Regions from separate parts of the Rhodococcoides navarretei genome, predicted to be linked through region 1. Evidence: riboswitches for the same ligand, from Rfam matches in the RefSeq annotation. Region 1 holds a riboswitch; each other region holds the start of a gene.
The links. A riboswitch is a leader RNA that binds a small molecule or an ion and turns the genes downstream of it on or off. The one in region 1 is predicted to bind S-adenosylmethionine.

Region 2: it holds a riboswitch for S-adenosylmethionine, as region 1 does, so the genes downstream of both, AABD04_RS03255 (aminotransferase class V-fold PLP-dependent enzyme) here and AABD04_RS15800 (bifunctional o-acetylhomoserine/o-acetylserine sulfhydrylase) in region 1, are expected to answer to the same signal.
Region 3: it holds a riboswitch for S-adenosylmethionine, as region 1 does, so the genes downstream of both, AABD04_RS07950 (mandelate racemase/muconate lactonizing protein) here and AABD04_RS15800 (bifunctional o-acetylhomoserine/o-acetylserine sulfhydrylase) in region 1, are expected to answer to the same signal.

What each region holds. Positions count from the first base shown of each region.
Region 1 covers NZ_JBBPCN010000001.1:3,354,981-3,359,588, forward strand. Annotated here, with positions in the region: gene AABD04_RS15795 (MFS transporter) at 1-922, opposite strand, end outside; SAM riboswitch class IV at 1,261-1,383, shown strand; gene AABD04_RS15800 (bifunctional o-acetylhomoserine/o-acetylserine sulfhydrylase) at 1,555-2,904, shown strand; gene metX (homoserine O-acetyltransferase MetX) at 2,898-4,046, shown strand; gene AABD04_RS15810 (DUF3017 domain-containing protein) at 4,083-4,400, opposite strand; gene AABD04_RS15815 (bifunctional methylenetetrahydrofolate dehydrogenase/methenyltetrahydrofolate cyclohydrolase) at 4,412-4,608, opposite strand, start outside.
Region 2 covers NZ_JBBPCN010000001.1:667,301-671,908, reverse strand. Annotated here, with positions in the region: gene AABD04_RS03265 (YbaK/EbsC family protein) at 6-479, shown strand; gene AABD04_RS03260 (hypothetical protein) at 500-1,000, opposite strand; gene AABD04_RS03255 (aminotransferase class V-fold PLP-dependent enzyme) at 1,156-2,487, opposite strand; SAM riboswitch class IV at 2,542-2,657, opposite strand; gene AABD04_RS03250 (Pls/PosA family non-ribosomal peptide synthetase) at 2,904-4,608, shown strand, end outside.
Region 3 covers NZ_JBBPCN010000001.1:1,634,333-1,638,940, forward strand. Annotated here, with positions in the region: gene AABD04_RS07930 (glycerate kinase) at 1-928, shown strand, start outside; gene AABD04_RS07935 (hypothetical protein) at 980-1,633, opposite strand; gene AABD04_RS07940 (DUF3558 domain-containing protein) at 1,882-2,436, shown strand; gene AABD04_RS07945 (hypothetical protein) at 2,451-2,864, shown strand; SAM riboswitch class IV at 3,010-3,128, shown strand; gene AABD04_RS07950 (mandelate racemase/muconate lactonizing protein) at 3,157-3,585, shown strand; gene AABD04_RS07955 (nucleoside deaminase) at 3,625-4,089, opposite strand; gene AABD04_RS07960 (DUF6941 family protein) at 4,226-4,603, opposite strand; gene AABD04_RS07965 (hypothetical protein) at 4,600-4,608, opposite strand, start outside.

The DNA of each region.
Region 1 (4,608 bases):
GAGTTTGTAGCCCCGGGACCACCGACGAGCCGGACGCCCCGATCAGGAAGACGAGAAGCAGCGCGGTCACCGGATTGTGTGCCGCCACCACGAACACGGCCAGGGACACGGCCGTTGCGGCCAGGCCGACGAAGGTGCCCTTGAGCTGGTACCGGTCGGCAAGCCATCCGCCGGCATAGTTTCCGGCGACCATTCCGAGTCCGTAGATCATCAGGGCGACCGGAACGAGCGCGCGGGCGAGACCGGCGACGTCGGTCAGAGTCGACGCGATGTACGTGTACACCGCGAACATGCCGCCGAATCCGACGATGCCCACGAACAGGGTCATCCACACCTGGCTGCGGCGCAGTGCGCCCAGCTCGGTGATGGGACTGGTGGTCGGCATGGCGTCGAGTCGTGGCATCCAGAGGACGAGTGCGGCGACGGTGAGGGCACCGATGACCGCCACGAGAGTGAATGCACTGCGCCATCCCAGCGCCTGCCCGATCCAGGTCGCCACCGGCACGCCGACGACGTTGGCCACCGAGAGTCCCATCATCACCATCGCGACGGCCTTGGCTCGCTTGCCCGGTTCGGCGAGGTGGGCAGCCACGAGGGCCGCCACACCGAAGTACGCACCGTGAGGCAGACCTGCGACGAACCGCGAGGCCACCAACTCGTTGAAGCTGGGTGCGAAGACGGTGCCGAGGTTTCCGAGGGTGAAGGCCACCATCAGTGCCAGCAGCAACATCCGGCGCGGAACGCGAGCAGCCAGGGCCGCGATGGTCGGTGCTCCGACGACCACACCGAGCGCGTACGCGGAGATCATGTGGCCCGCGGAGGGCTCGGAGATCCCCATCGTCGTCGCGATGTCCGGCAGCAGTCCCATCGACGCGAACTCCGTGGTGCCGATCCCGAATCCGCCGATGGACAGCGCCAACATCGCGAGCTTGCGGCGGGTCGAGTGCGGTCGGTGACTGACACTCAGGCCACTCGACACCTTGCCGCGCACAGCGCTGACTCGGGACAGAGCGGAATCGGTGACAGTCACAGCGGTACTACCTTCGTATGCATCAGGGGAAACGAGCAAGAACATCGGGTCGGCGAGCGACCGCGACGGTGGCATGACCCCGTAGGGAACGCGCCTGCAGTCCATTGTCTTCCTCGAATCGACGAGCTTTCGAGTTTCCCCGTGGTGATTGTGCTCACCAGAGCATCTGCTCGAGCTCTATCCGAGCCCTTCTTTCTGCGGCACTGCCGTACCCGCTAAGATCTTCGCCAGGTCATGAGTGCCAGCATCGAGCCCCGGCTTGCTGGCCGGCAACCCTCCAACCGCGGTGGGGTGCCCCGGGTGAACGACCAGGCCGATCCGGCACGCCAGTGCCGGATCGACAAGCGCGGGTCCGCAGGAAGCGGACCCACTGAACCTTCGGTCCTCAGGGTCCGAAGCCTGTCAGGAGGTTCTCTCATGTGTTGCTGTACCGATACGCCCCGTAGCGCTCGACTTCTCGAGCTTCATTCGACATTCGATTCGTCTTAGACAGACTCGTCTCAGAAAACGGAGTATCACCAGCCATGACCGATTCGACCCCAGACGTCGTCGACGCCACCGGAGCTCCCACCGAGGATCCGTTCACGGACCCCTCAGCCGAGTGGAGCTTCGAGACCAAGCAGATCCACTCCGGTCAGACCCCGGACGGCACCACGAACGCTCGCGCGTTGCCGATCTACCAGACCACCTCGTACACGTTCGACAACACCGATCACGCGGCTGCATTGTTCGGTCTCGCCGAGCCGGGCAACATCTACACCCGCATCATCAACCCCACGCAGGATGTCGTCGAGCAGCGCATCGCCGCACTCGAGGGCGGCGTTGCGGCACTACTGGTGGCGTCGGGTCAAGCCGCCGAAACGTTCGCGATTCTCAACCTCGCGGAAGCAGGCGACCACATCGTCTCGAGCCCGCGCCTCTACGGCGGCACGTACAACCTGTTCCACTACACACTCCCCAAGCTGGGCATCACCGTCTCGTTCGTCGACGATCCCGACGACCTCGAGCAGTGGCGCGCCGCGATCACTCCGTCGACCAAGGCCTTCTACGGCGAGTCGATCTCCAACCCGAAGAACGACATTCTCGACATCCCCGGGATCTCGGCAGTGGCCCACGAGAACGGCATCCCGCTGATCGTGGACAACACCGTGGCGACGCCGTACCTGTTGCAGCCGCTGAAGCACGGTGCCGACATCGTGGTGCACTCGGCGACGAAGTACCTCGGCGGGCACGGAACGGCCATCGCGGGCGTCATCGTCGACGGTGGCACCTTCGATTGGACGCAGGGCCGTCATCCCAACTTCACCACCGCGGATCCCAGCTACCACGGCGTCGTGTTCGCCGATCTGGGTGCGCCCGCGTTCGCATTGAAGGCACGCGTTCAACTGTTGCGTGACATCGGTGCTGCGGTCTCGCCGTTCAACGCCTTCCTCATCAGTCAGGGTCTGGAGACATTGAGCCTGCGGATCGAGCGGCATGTGGCGAACGCTCAGAAGGTGGCAGCCTTCCTCGCCGGACGCGAGGATGTCGTCTCGATCAACTACGCCGGACTCGAATCGTCCCCGTGGTACCAGCGCGGGCAGGAATTGTTGCCGAAGGGCCAGGGCGCGATCATCGCGTTCGAGCTGCAGGGTGGTGTGGACGCGGGCAAGAAGTTCGTCGACGCTCTGACTCTGCACAGCCATGTCGCTAACATCGGAGACGTGCGTTCACTCGTCATCCACCCCGCATCCACCACGCATTCCCAGCTGACCCCCGAAGAGCAACTGGCATCGGGCGTCACTCCCGGCCTGGTGCGTCTCGCCGTGGGCATCGAAGGAATCGACGACATCATCGCCGATCTCGAGGTCGGATTCAGCGCGGCGGCATCTTGAGTCACAGCTGCGACACAGGCGTTCGTCCGGAGGCGGTTCTTCCGTCTCCGGACGGGCGGTTGGGAACCATCGACATCGGCGGTCTCGATCTCGAGAACGGGGCGCGAATCCCCGAGGTCACCGTCGCGGTGCAGCGGTGGGGCGAACTCGCCACCGACCGCAGCAACGTCGTGCTGGTCGAACACGCCCTCACCGGGGACTCGCATGTGTCCGGTCCGCCGGACGCCGATCACGCTCTGCCAGGTTGGTGGAACGGAATGGTCGGTCCCGGCTGCCCCATCGACACCGACGAGTGGTGCGTCGTGGCGACCAACGTGCTCGGTGGCTGCGGCGGTACCACGGGCCCGAGCAGCGTCTCTCCCGACGGAACGCCCTACGGGTCTCGCTTCCCGGACATCTCCATCCGCGATCAGGTCGCTGCCGAGGCGGCCGTGGCCGACGTCCTCGGAATCGAGCGGTTCGCAGCCGTCGTCGGCGGCTCGATGGGCGGGATGCGCACACTCGAATGGATCGTGGGCCATCCCGACCGAGTGGCTGCCGCGTTGGTCCTCGCGGTCGGTGCCAGGGCAACTGCCGACCAGATCGGTACGCAGACAACTCAAATCGCCGCGATCAAGGCAGATCCAGGATGGCTCGGTGGCAACTATCACGACGCCGGCACATCGCCGACGGCCGGACTCGGCATCGCTCGGCGCATCGCGCACCTGACGTACCGGACCGAGAGCGAACTCGACATCAGGTTCGCAAACTCACCGCAGAACGACGAAGACCCGTGGGCCGGTGGCAGATACTCCGCACAGAGCTACCTCGAGCATCAGGCTGCCAAGCTCGTCAACCGGTTCGACGCTGCGACGTACGTCCTGCTCAGCGAGGCGATGAACCGCCACGATGTGGGCCGCGGCCGCGGCGGAGTGGCCGAAGCCCTTGCGTCCACAGCTGTTCCGACCATCGTCGGCGGAGTCGATTCCGATCGGCTGTATCCGCTTCGACTGCAGAAGGAGATCGCTCGCGAACTCCCCCAGTGCCGCGGACTCGAAGTGATCCAGTCTCGTGACGGACACGACGGCTTCCTCACCGAGGCCGATTCGGTGGCGAAGCTGCTCGCCGAGACGATGGAGCTGGCCCGCCTCGGACGACGCTGACGCCGCTCTTGTCCGGACCGGCGCGTCGGCCCTGAGTCAGTCGGTTCCCAACGGATCGATCGACAGCGACAGGAACACGATCGCTCCGCCGACGCAGCCCAGCGCCAGCACATCGAACCCGCGGCTGCGTACTTGCAGTGTGCCGACACGGGTTTCGGGTAGGCACAGCCGCAACACGGCTGCGAGCAGCGCGGCGCACCCGAAGATGAACGAACCGCGCCGCCAGCGATCGGCCAGCACCAGGATCAGCGCGGCGAGGACGACGACCGAGACTGCGACGATCGGTAGGTTGCGCGCAACTGCCGCGCGAAATCCCGCGTCGGGCTCGCTCCGCGCATCCTCTGTGTCGTTCACGTCCGGTTCGCTCAGCTCTCGGCGGCGACGCGTTCGGCGCGCTCGACGACATTGGTGAGCAGGAAGGCCCGCGTCAGCGGTCCGACGCCGCCGGGGTTGGGCGACAGGAATCCGGCCACCTCCGCGACACCGTCGGCGACATCGCCGCGCAGTCCGTCCTCGGTGCGGGTCACCCCGACGTCGAGCACGGCAGCGCCGGGCTTGACCA
Region 2 (4,608 bases), 2.7 Mb from region 1:
GGTTCATGTCCCGGCTACTTCATCCGAATGCAGCCCATGTTGCCGACACCCTGATTTCTCGTGGTCATCACGGGGTGGTGGTGAACAGCCCCGAGGGCACGCACACTGCCGCCGATGCTGCTGCGGCGCTCGGCGTCGATGTGGGCGCGATCGTGAAGTCGATGGTGTTTCTGCTCGACGACGAGCCGGTATTGCTCCTGGTGTCGGGAGCCCACAACGTTCATCTCGAGCACACCGGTGTTCGTTTGGGCGGCACGTTGATGCGTGCCGACCTCGACACGGCGAAGCATGCCACCGGGCAGCCGATCGGTGGCATCGCCCCGGTCGGCCACCCCACCAATCTGGACACGTTCGTCGACCAGGATCTGGCCGACTACACCGAGGTGTGGGCGGCGGCCGGTCATACCAACACGATCTTTCGGTCGACGTTCACCGAGTTGCTGCGGATCACCGCGGGCCTGGCGATCGATGTCACCTGACCCCCGCCTCACCAGCGGGGTCAGGACGCGAGAGTCGGGGCGATCGGTGCGCCGAGGACCTCGTCGACGGTATCGATGTCGAACCGCGTGCCGCGCGATCCCAGTAGCGGCAGCACCCCGGAGCTCAGGAACGTCGATTGCCGAGCCACATCGTCGTGGACCTGCAACGTCACACCGTCGGCGACATCGGCCGCGGTGACGTCGGAGATCAAACTGGCCAGACCTGCCGGGGTACCGACGTAGCGGATGGACGCCGGGCTCGTCGGCGCGTCCAGTCCGGCGAATTCACGACGGGCCGTCCTGGCATCTGCGGCAATGTGGACCTCGAGGTCGAGGAATACTGCTGTGCTGTCTGCAGATTCACCCCGCTCGACTGCTTCGGCGCGCAGTCGAGCGGTGTGCTGCTGGGCTTCCCGCAGGTCGGAGGCGTGGATGCGGACCGGCTCCGCGTCCGGTGCCGCGGTGAGTTCGGTCCAGACGGCATCGAATTCGACGGCAACGCGGGTGTGCTTGTGCGACATGAGTGGTGGTCCTGGTTCTAGAAGTCGGTGAACGCATTCGGTCGGTGCGGAGCCGAACTCGAACACGACCCGGACGCCGTGCGGCACAGGTCCACATACCTGTTGGACCAGTGACGGTTGCCCGTCCACGCGACACTCACGGTCATGACGCAATGCTAACCGTGTGCGGGGGTGCACGGGGATCCCACCCCGGCGGCACCGTCGGCCAGCTCGGGGAACGGTCGCGGGTCCGGCACGGGATTCCACCAGCCGGCATCCTCCGCGTAGTGCCAGTTCGGTCCGCACTCGACCAGGGCGGCAAGGGCGTCGACCAGTCGGTCCACATCTGCCGACGAGCTGCCGAGCCCGATGCTGGCTCGAACCGCACCGGCCGCGTGGCCCAGCCTGCTCAGCAACGGGTGTGCGCAGAACTTTCCATCGCGCACGCCGATTCCGTGTTCGGCGGAGAGGTACGCGGCCACCTCACCTGGGTCGCGCCCGGCCACGGTGAAGGTGACGATGCCGACGCTGTCGGGTGCGTCGTCCCACACCTGGAGCTGCTCGACGCCGTCGAGCGCGGCCAGTCCCTCGCGTAAGCGGGACGACAGGTCGTGCTCGTGTTGCTGCAGCTCGGCATCGTCGAATCCGGCGATGGCCTCACACGCCGCGGCGAGTGCGGCGACGCCGAGCACGTTGGGGGTGCCCGCTTCGTGCCGCTGCGGTGCCGGAGCCCAGTCGGTGTGGTCGATGCCCACGCTGCGAACCGCGCCGCCGCCGGCCAGGTGCGGCTCACCGTCGTCGAGCCAATCACGCCTGCCCACAAGCACTCCCGCGCCGAACGGGGCGTACAGCTTGTGCCCCGAGAACGCGAGATAGTCCACGCCGAGCGCGGCGATGTCGACCCGACGATGCGGAACCAGCTGGGCACCGTCCACCACGATGCGTGCGCCGTGCCGATGCGCCAGCGCCGCGAGTTCGGCGATGGGAAGAACCTCACCGGTGACGTTCGATGCGCCCGTGATCGCCAGCAGCGCAGCAGGTTTCGCGGCCAGCTCGGCATCGAGGCGGACGATGGTCTCGGCCAGGGTCGACGCGGCAACCACCACTCGTCGATCCCGCCACGGGAGCAGATTCGCGTGGTGTTCGATGTCGAGCACCACGGTCTCACCCGGCACACATGCGGCCAACAGGTTCAGCGAGTCGGTGGTGTTCCGGGTGAACACCACCACCGAATCGGGCTGCGCACCAACAAAATCGGCGACGGTCACCCGCGCCTTCTCATACGCTGCCGTCGAGACGCGAGACGCGTAGCCGGCACCGCGATGCACACTCGAGTAGAACGGCAGGAGTTCGGCAATCCGATCGGTCACCGCCGTCAACGCCGGCGCGCTGGCTGCGTAGTCGAAGTTGGCGTAGGTGCGGGTGCCGCCCTGCACCAGTGGAACCTGCAACTCCGTGCCCGAAACAGGGGCAAAAGGAGCACAGGGGCGGGAAAGTACAGATGTCATGACAGATCGAACCCTCACCATCGAGGGACCCGCAACCGAAGGGCTTCGTGAACGAGTCCGCGCTTGCCGCGCCGGTTTTCCGGCGCCAGCCTGGTCGTCACCCGGAGCACCCCACCGCGGAGGAGGGTTGCCGACCAGCTAGCCGGGGCTTGATGCTGGTACTCGTGACCGTGGGGAAGACACTCGCAAACTCACTGCGGTTTTGTCAAGCCGGGACTCGCGCCACAGCACCAGTAGGATTCCCGCGGTGGGAAGGCGCGCTCGTTCACCTTCCGGCAAACAGAACGTGAGATAACCAACGACGCTGCGGCTCCCCTGCCGCAGTTCCACAAGCGTTCCACTGCCCCACGAACACGAAGGACACCCGGTTGTCTGTGCACGAATCCGAAGGTCACCCCGCAACCCCAGGTCTCGAGATCCCGGCTGCACCTGCCCAGTACCTTCGCTCGTCTCTCGCCCCTCCACCGCGGACACTGATCGATGTTCTGCGCGCGACCGCCCACAGCTTTCCCGACGCCCCCGCGATCGACGACGGTGCCGTGTCGGTCAGTTACTCGGAGTTATTGGACGACATCGCCGAGGGCGCTCAGTGGCTCGCCAACGCCGGTGTCCGACGCGGCGATCGCGTCGGCATCCGCATGCCGTCGGGTTCCTTCTCTCTCTATGTCGCGATCCTGTCGATCCTTCAGGTCGGCGCCGCATACGTGCCGGTGGACGCGGACGATCCGGAGGAGCGCGCCGAGTTGGTCTTCGGCGAGGCGAAGGTGACGGCCATCGTCACGGCGGGCGGAATCGCAGCCGGCACGGCCCCCAAACAGGACACCCTTCCCGACACAGACCCGACGCCACCCACTCCCGAGGACGACGCGTGGGTCATCTTCACGTCGGGTTCGACGGGCACTCCGAAGGGCGTCGCGGTCAGTCATCGCAATGCGGCGGCGTTCGTCGACGCCGAGGCCCGCATGTTTTTGCAGAAGGATCCGCTGGGTCCGGGCGACCGAGTGCTCGCCGGTCTGTCGGTGGCATTCGACGCCTCCTGCGAGGAGATGTGGCTGGCGTGGCGGCACGGTGCCTGTCTGGTGCCCGCGCCGCGGTCGTTGGTGCGGTCCGGTTTCGATCTGGGTCCGTGGCTCGTCTCCCGCGACATCAGTGTCGTTTCGACGGTGCCCACGCTCGCGTCGCTGTGGCCCGCAGTAGCGCTGGAAGCGGTGCGGCTGCTCATCTTCGGCGGCGAGGCCTGCCCGCCGGAGCTGGCCGAGCGGCTCGCCGTCGAGGGCCGTGAGGTCTGGAACACGTACGGTCCCACCGAGGCAACGGTCGTCGCCTGTGCGGCGATCATGGACGGGAAAGGGCCCGTCCGCATCGGATTGCCGTTGGACGGATGGGACCTGGCTGTGGTCGACGGTTCGGGACTACCCGTGCAGGTGGGTGAGATCGGCGAGCTGGTCATCGGCGGCGTCGGACTCGCGCGGTATCTCGATCCGGCCAAGGATGCCGAGAAGTACGCGCCCATGCCATCTCTCGGGTGGGAACGGGCGTATCGCAGCGGCGATCTGGTCAAGCTCGAGCTCGAAGGGCTCTTGTTCCAGGGTCGCGCCGACGATCAGGTCAAGCTCGGCGGGCGACGCATCGAGCTCGGCGAGATAGACAATGCGCTGCAAGCACTTCCGGGCGTCGGCGGCGCGGCGGCCGCCATCCGCAAGACGGCGGCCGGAAACTCGGTGTTGGTCGGATACCTCGCCAGCACCAATCCCGATTTCGATCTCGAAGCCGCACGCGAATTGCTCGCCGAGCAGTTGCCCGCGGCATTGGTGCCCAGGCTTGCGCTGGTCGACGAGATGCCCACGCGCACCTCGGGCAAGGTCGACCGCAACGCGCTGCCGTGGCCCCTGCCCGGCATGGCAGGAGCGTCCGCGCTCGCTGGGACGGCGGGCTGGGTGGCCGAACTGTGGACCAACATCCTCGGTGCGCAGGTCTCGGACGAGAGCGCCGATTTCTTCGCCAACGGGGGCGGCTCGCTCTCGGCCGCCCAGTTGGTGACGGCACTGCGCGAACGGTTCCCCGAGATCACCGTCGCGCAGCTGTACGACCACCCGCGGCTGGGTTCACTGGCGCAGTATC
Region 3 (4,608 bases), 1.7 Mb from region 1:
GGCAGCGTGCTCGGCGGGCTCGACGTGGTCGTCGGTGTCCGGTGTCTGCGGCCCGGACGGTCGGCCCGTCGACGCGCGATGGTTGACGCTCGAGAACGGCCGGGCGGTGATCGAGCTGGCGGAGTCCTCGGGCATCGCGATGATGGTGTCGCTGAATGCACTGACCGCGACGACGCGCGGGCTCGGAGAGGTGATCCGGGAGTGCGGTTCGGATCGAATCTCGGTGGCACTCGGGGGCTCGGCCTCCACCGACGGTGGGTTGGGAGTGCTCCGGGCACTGGGTGTTCGGGTGCTGGACGAATTGGGTCAGGACGTTCCGGAGGGCGGTGCCGGTCTGCTGGTCGCCCGATCGGTGGACGCGTCGGGTCTCGCGGGAGTGCCGTCCGACATCGAATTGCTGACCGATACGCGCGCGGTGTTGTTCGGACCCGACGGTGCCGCACAGGTATTCGGGCCGCAGAAGGGTGCGTCGGCCGCCGACATCGAGGTACTCGACGAGGCGTTGCAGCGCTGGGCCGGGTTGCTCGCCGACGCCGGCTTGCCGGCCGATCCGTTCATGCCGGGGACCGGCGCTGCGGGCGGAGTGGGAATTGGGCTGTGCGCGCTGGGGGCTCGTGTATCCGGCGGGGCGGAACGGGTGTCGGAGCTGACAGGACTGTCGGCTGCGGTTCCTGCAGCGGACCTCGTGGTGACGGGTGAGGGCAAGTTCGACCGCACGTCGCTGACGGGCAAACTCGTCGGACATGTGGTCCAGATGTGTTCGGACGCTTCAGTTCCGGTGGCGGTGGTCGCCGGGGCGGTCGATTCGGACGTCGACGTGCGGACCGTGTCGCTGACGGACCTTGCCGGCAGTGGGGAGACGGCCATGGCGGATCCGCGACGGTGGTTGATCGACGCTGGACGGCGTCTGGCCAATGAAGTCCGATAGCGAGGGCCACAGAGAACTACGAGGGCGGCGCGGAGGTCGAGCCTCGAGCTCCTAGGCCGTCGTACGCAATGCCCACGCCCGCGCGAGTGCAAAGGTTGCCACGAGTACGCACAGCACCGCCACGATCACGGCGACGAAGGTCGATGCCGTCGTGGAGAATCCGCGAATCCAGGCAGTCCCCGTTCCGACGAGAGTGGCGAGGACACCTCCTACCGGGAGAAAGGCAGCCACGACCTTGGTCGTCCGGGACGACAACGGATCGTGACTTGCCCTGAGCAGCAACCGAACCGAGGCGACTCCGAGCGCGTAGGCGAAAACTCCGGTGCCTGCGTATATCGGCAGCAAGTACTCGGTCGAGACGCTCGAATTCAGACCGGAAAAGCTTGTTCCGACCAGAATCAGTACGGGCGTCATCCCCAGCGTCACTCCGATCAGACCGGCAACGGCGACCAGCCCAACTCGCCGAGAGGGATCGACAGCGAATCGAAAGCCGCACAGGTACAGCACCAGGCCTGCGAGCATCCCGACCACTGCCCCGACTGACGCAGCGACAATGGGCTGCACCCACGGCCCCAGCGTGGTGTCCGGACCATAGAACGACCCGCCGGAGACGTACGCCGAGTACCCCGCAGTCGAGGTCGCCGAGTGACCCAGCACTGCAATCACCGCGCCGAGCAAAGCAAAACCACTTCCCTGTTTGATCACGCGTCAATGATGACGGATGTCCGATCTTCGTAGAGAAATTCGGACGGAGTGTTGCCCGGTCGTCGAAGGATGGCTCGTTCCCTGCCGCGGCTTCGCCCCGGGGTGCGACGGTGTCCACTCGAGCGGGGCAATCGTCGCACCGATCGGGAAACGCCAGGCACAACTGCGTCCGATCCGATGGAACCGATGTCGCGGTAGCTGCGTCCAACATCAAGGATGGGTTCCATGGACGGAGTGCTGTGAGCAAGATGCGATTGCTGATCGGGAGTGCGGCCGGCGTGATGCTGGTGGCAACCGGATGCGGAGGGGCGACCGAAGGCATACCCGTTGCAGCACCGTCGACGACATCGGTGATGCCAACCGCTCCGGCGAACGGGGCGTGGGATCCGTGCACCATCCCAGACGCTGCCATCGAAGGTGCGGGGTTGGCCGTGGAGACGAAGTCTTCGAACTTGGTGGGGGATCTGCCGATCTCGGAAGACTGGATGACGTGTATCTGGACAAACCCTCTGCCAACGCCGTGGTATCACCTCGGAATCTTCTCGTCCACTGAAAGTCTGGACTATCTGCGTGGGAGTGGACGTTTCGGGCAGTTCGAGCCGATTGAGGGCCTCGACGGGTTGCGGTTCCGCCGGACTACTCAGTACGACGAGGTCAACTGCGGCGTCGCCTTCGAACACCCGAATGGCGTGTTCTACCTCGTCCTCGACGGCTTTCTGGCGACCCAGCCCCTCGGAGATCCGTGTGTCGAGGTGGAACGGTTGGCGCGTTCGCTCCGGCCATCCATGCCTTCATCGAACTAGTTGGGGAGGAACTGATGGGGTCAGAAACGAACGAGCTGGCGGCTTCGATGCAGCAGTGGCAGTGGCAGTGGCAGTCGCTGTCGATGCAGGCAGAGGCCGGGCAGCTCGAGATTCCAGAAGGCGTTGCGTTCCAGTGCGACGAGGTATGCGCTGCCTACATCAGGCATTTAGGAGACATGGCGCGTAAGACGGAGTACTTGGTCGACGTCGAGGCGTTCGGCACCTTGGATTCGGCCAGACAGCTCGGCAAGAAATTCGAGAGGATTGCCTACAGTGGTGATCGATCACTGCGCGTGGTGTTGATGCAACATATCGAGGTCATCGAACTGATGCGGTCCGTGTTCAAGCGCTATTTCGATGAGGCCGAGTACGCCGATCAGCGGACGTTGCAGTCCATCGGGGAGATCGCGGAGGGTCTGGGCAGGTGACTTTTCGCGCCGAGGTTCGAGTCGATCGATGCCGCTGGGCGGGTGAACAGATTCTGTCCAGACGCTGAATCGGTATTCGAGGTGAATGTCGACAGTGGTGGAAATTCGTTGTCCAACCCGTACCCCTCGGCTACTGTGGATGAAGGTTCAAGAGCAATAGCCGTACGTACCTGGCCGGCTGTTCGGCAACCCCGTCTCCATCGACAGGGTGCCCCAGGGGAAGAACCGGCGCGTCCCGCAACCGCAGGCGTGCAAGTCGATGGAGGGTTGCACCTCCGGGGCGAGGTGAACGATGTCCGGTAGTGATGAACTCGAAGCAGCGCAAGCGAAGTGGGAACCCATTCCGCCGGAACGCCGTCGTACTTGGTGCCAGACGCTACTGAGTTACCCGCCGATCTGGTACGGCGTGTTCCCGATGATCGAGACTCGAAGGCTGGTGCTCGAAGGCAGGTACGCCAATGCCGAAGCTTGGATCGACCTTGCGAAACGTGCTGAAGCAGTGGGCTTCACGCCGCAGACGTGGTTGATATTCCGACAGAGTCTCGAGCCCGCGTACCTGAAGGATCGGTTCTCATCCCATCCCGAGAACATGCCCAAGCGGCGTGGGAACGGTGGTGTCGAGACTGTGGTGGTCGATCCCGAGGACTTCTCCGAGTGGCCATGGCTGTTCGAGGCGGGGTACCGCGCGGGCGAGGCGACCTGGCAGGCGCTGGTTCGCTGAGTCACCCGAGCACAGACAGAACCGGTTCGGCGGCAGCGCTCATGCGTCCTCCCCGATATCCTCGAACCACAGGCTCGGACGCTCGGCGAGCATGCGTTCCATCAGTTCCACGCATTCGACGTTGTCGACGACGTCGACCTGCACGCCGTGCTCGCGTAGCAAGCTCTCCGATGTCTCGAACGAGCGGTTCTCACCGACGACGATCCGAGGAATCTCGTACAGCAGAGCGGTTCCCGCGCACATGAAGCATGGAGACAACGTGGTGTAAAGCACCGACTTTCGGTACACCGACGCCGGAAGCCGCCCTGCTCGCTCGATGCAGTCGGTTTCGCCATGACGGATTGCGCTGTCCATCTGGACTCGGCGGTTCCGACCGACCGCAAGAACGTCGCCATCGTGAACGAGTGCCGCGCCTATGGGAACCCCGCCTTCCTCCCAACCGATCCTCGCCTGTTCGAGTGCAAGTGCGAGAAAGTACTGGTCTCCGCGCAATGGACTGTTCACATGCTCTCCTCGGTGTTCAAAAAAAGCGTATGCAATTCGTGTCCTCGAAAGGACCTGGGTGCCTCCCATAGCAAGGGGTACCGAGAATGCGATCGGGGTCGGATGTCGGCGCGGCCATGAGCATCGCGTCCCGACGTCAGCCGAAGGCGATGCGAAGCCCGACGCTCGCGGTGGCCCCACCGGCGCTGAGGATGAAGTTGTGCCGTCCTTCGTCGCGAAACACCATTTGCATCGGTAGGAACCAGAAGCGATTCTCTCCGGTGAAGCCGGCACCGGGGATCTGAAGGCCACCCTGATTCACGATGTGTTCGCCGTTCGCGTCGAGCACTTCGAGTGTCGCGGGAAAGTCCTTACCGATGTCGTCGGGTCCCGTCTGCAACAGCGCGACCAGGCGGCATTCGAGCATGCGGGTGTCGCGTGGAACCGTGCAGGTATCCCAGACGCCTCCGAGGATATCGAGCATGTCTTCGCTGACCCGTGCGTACTCCGCGAAAAACAACCCGGTGATGATCATCGGCT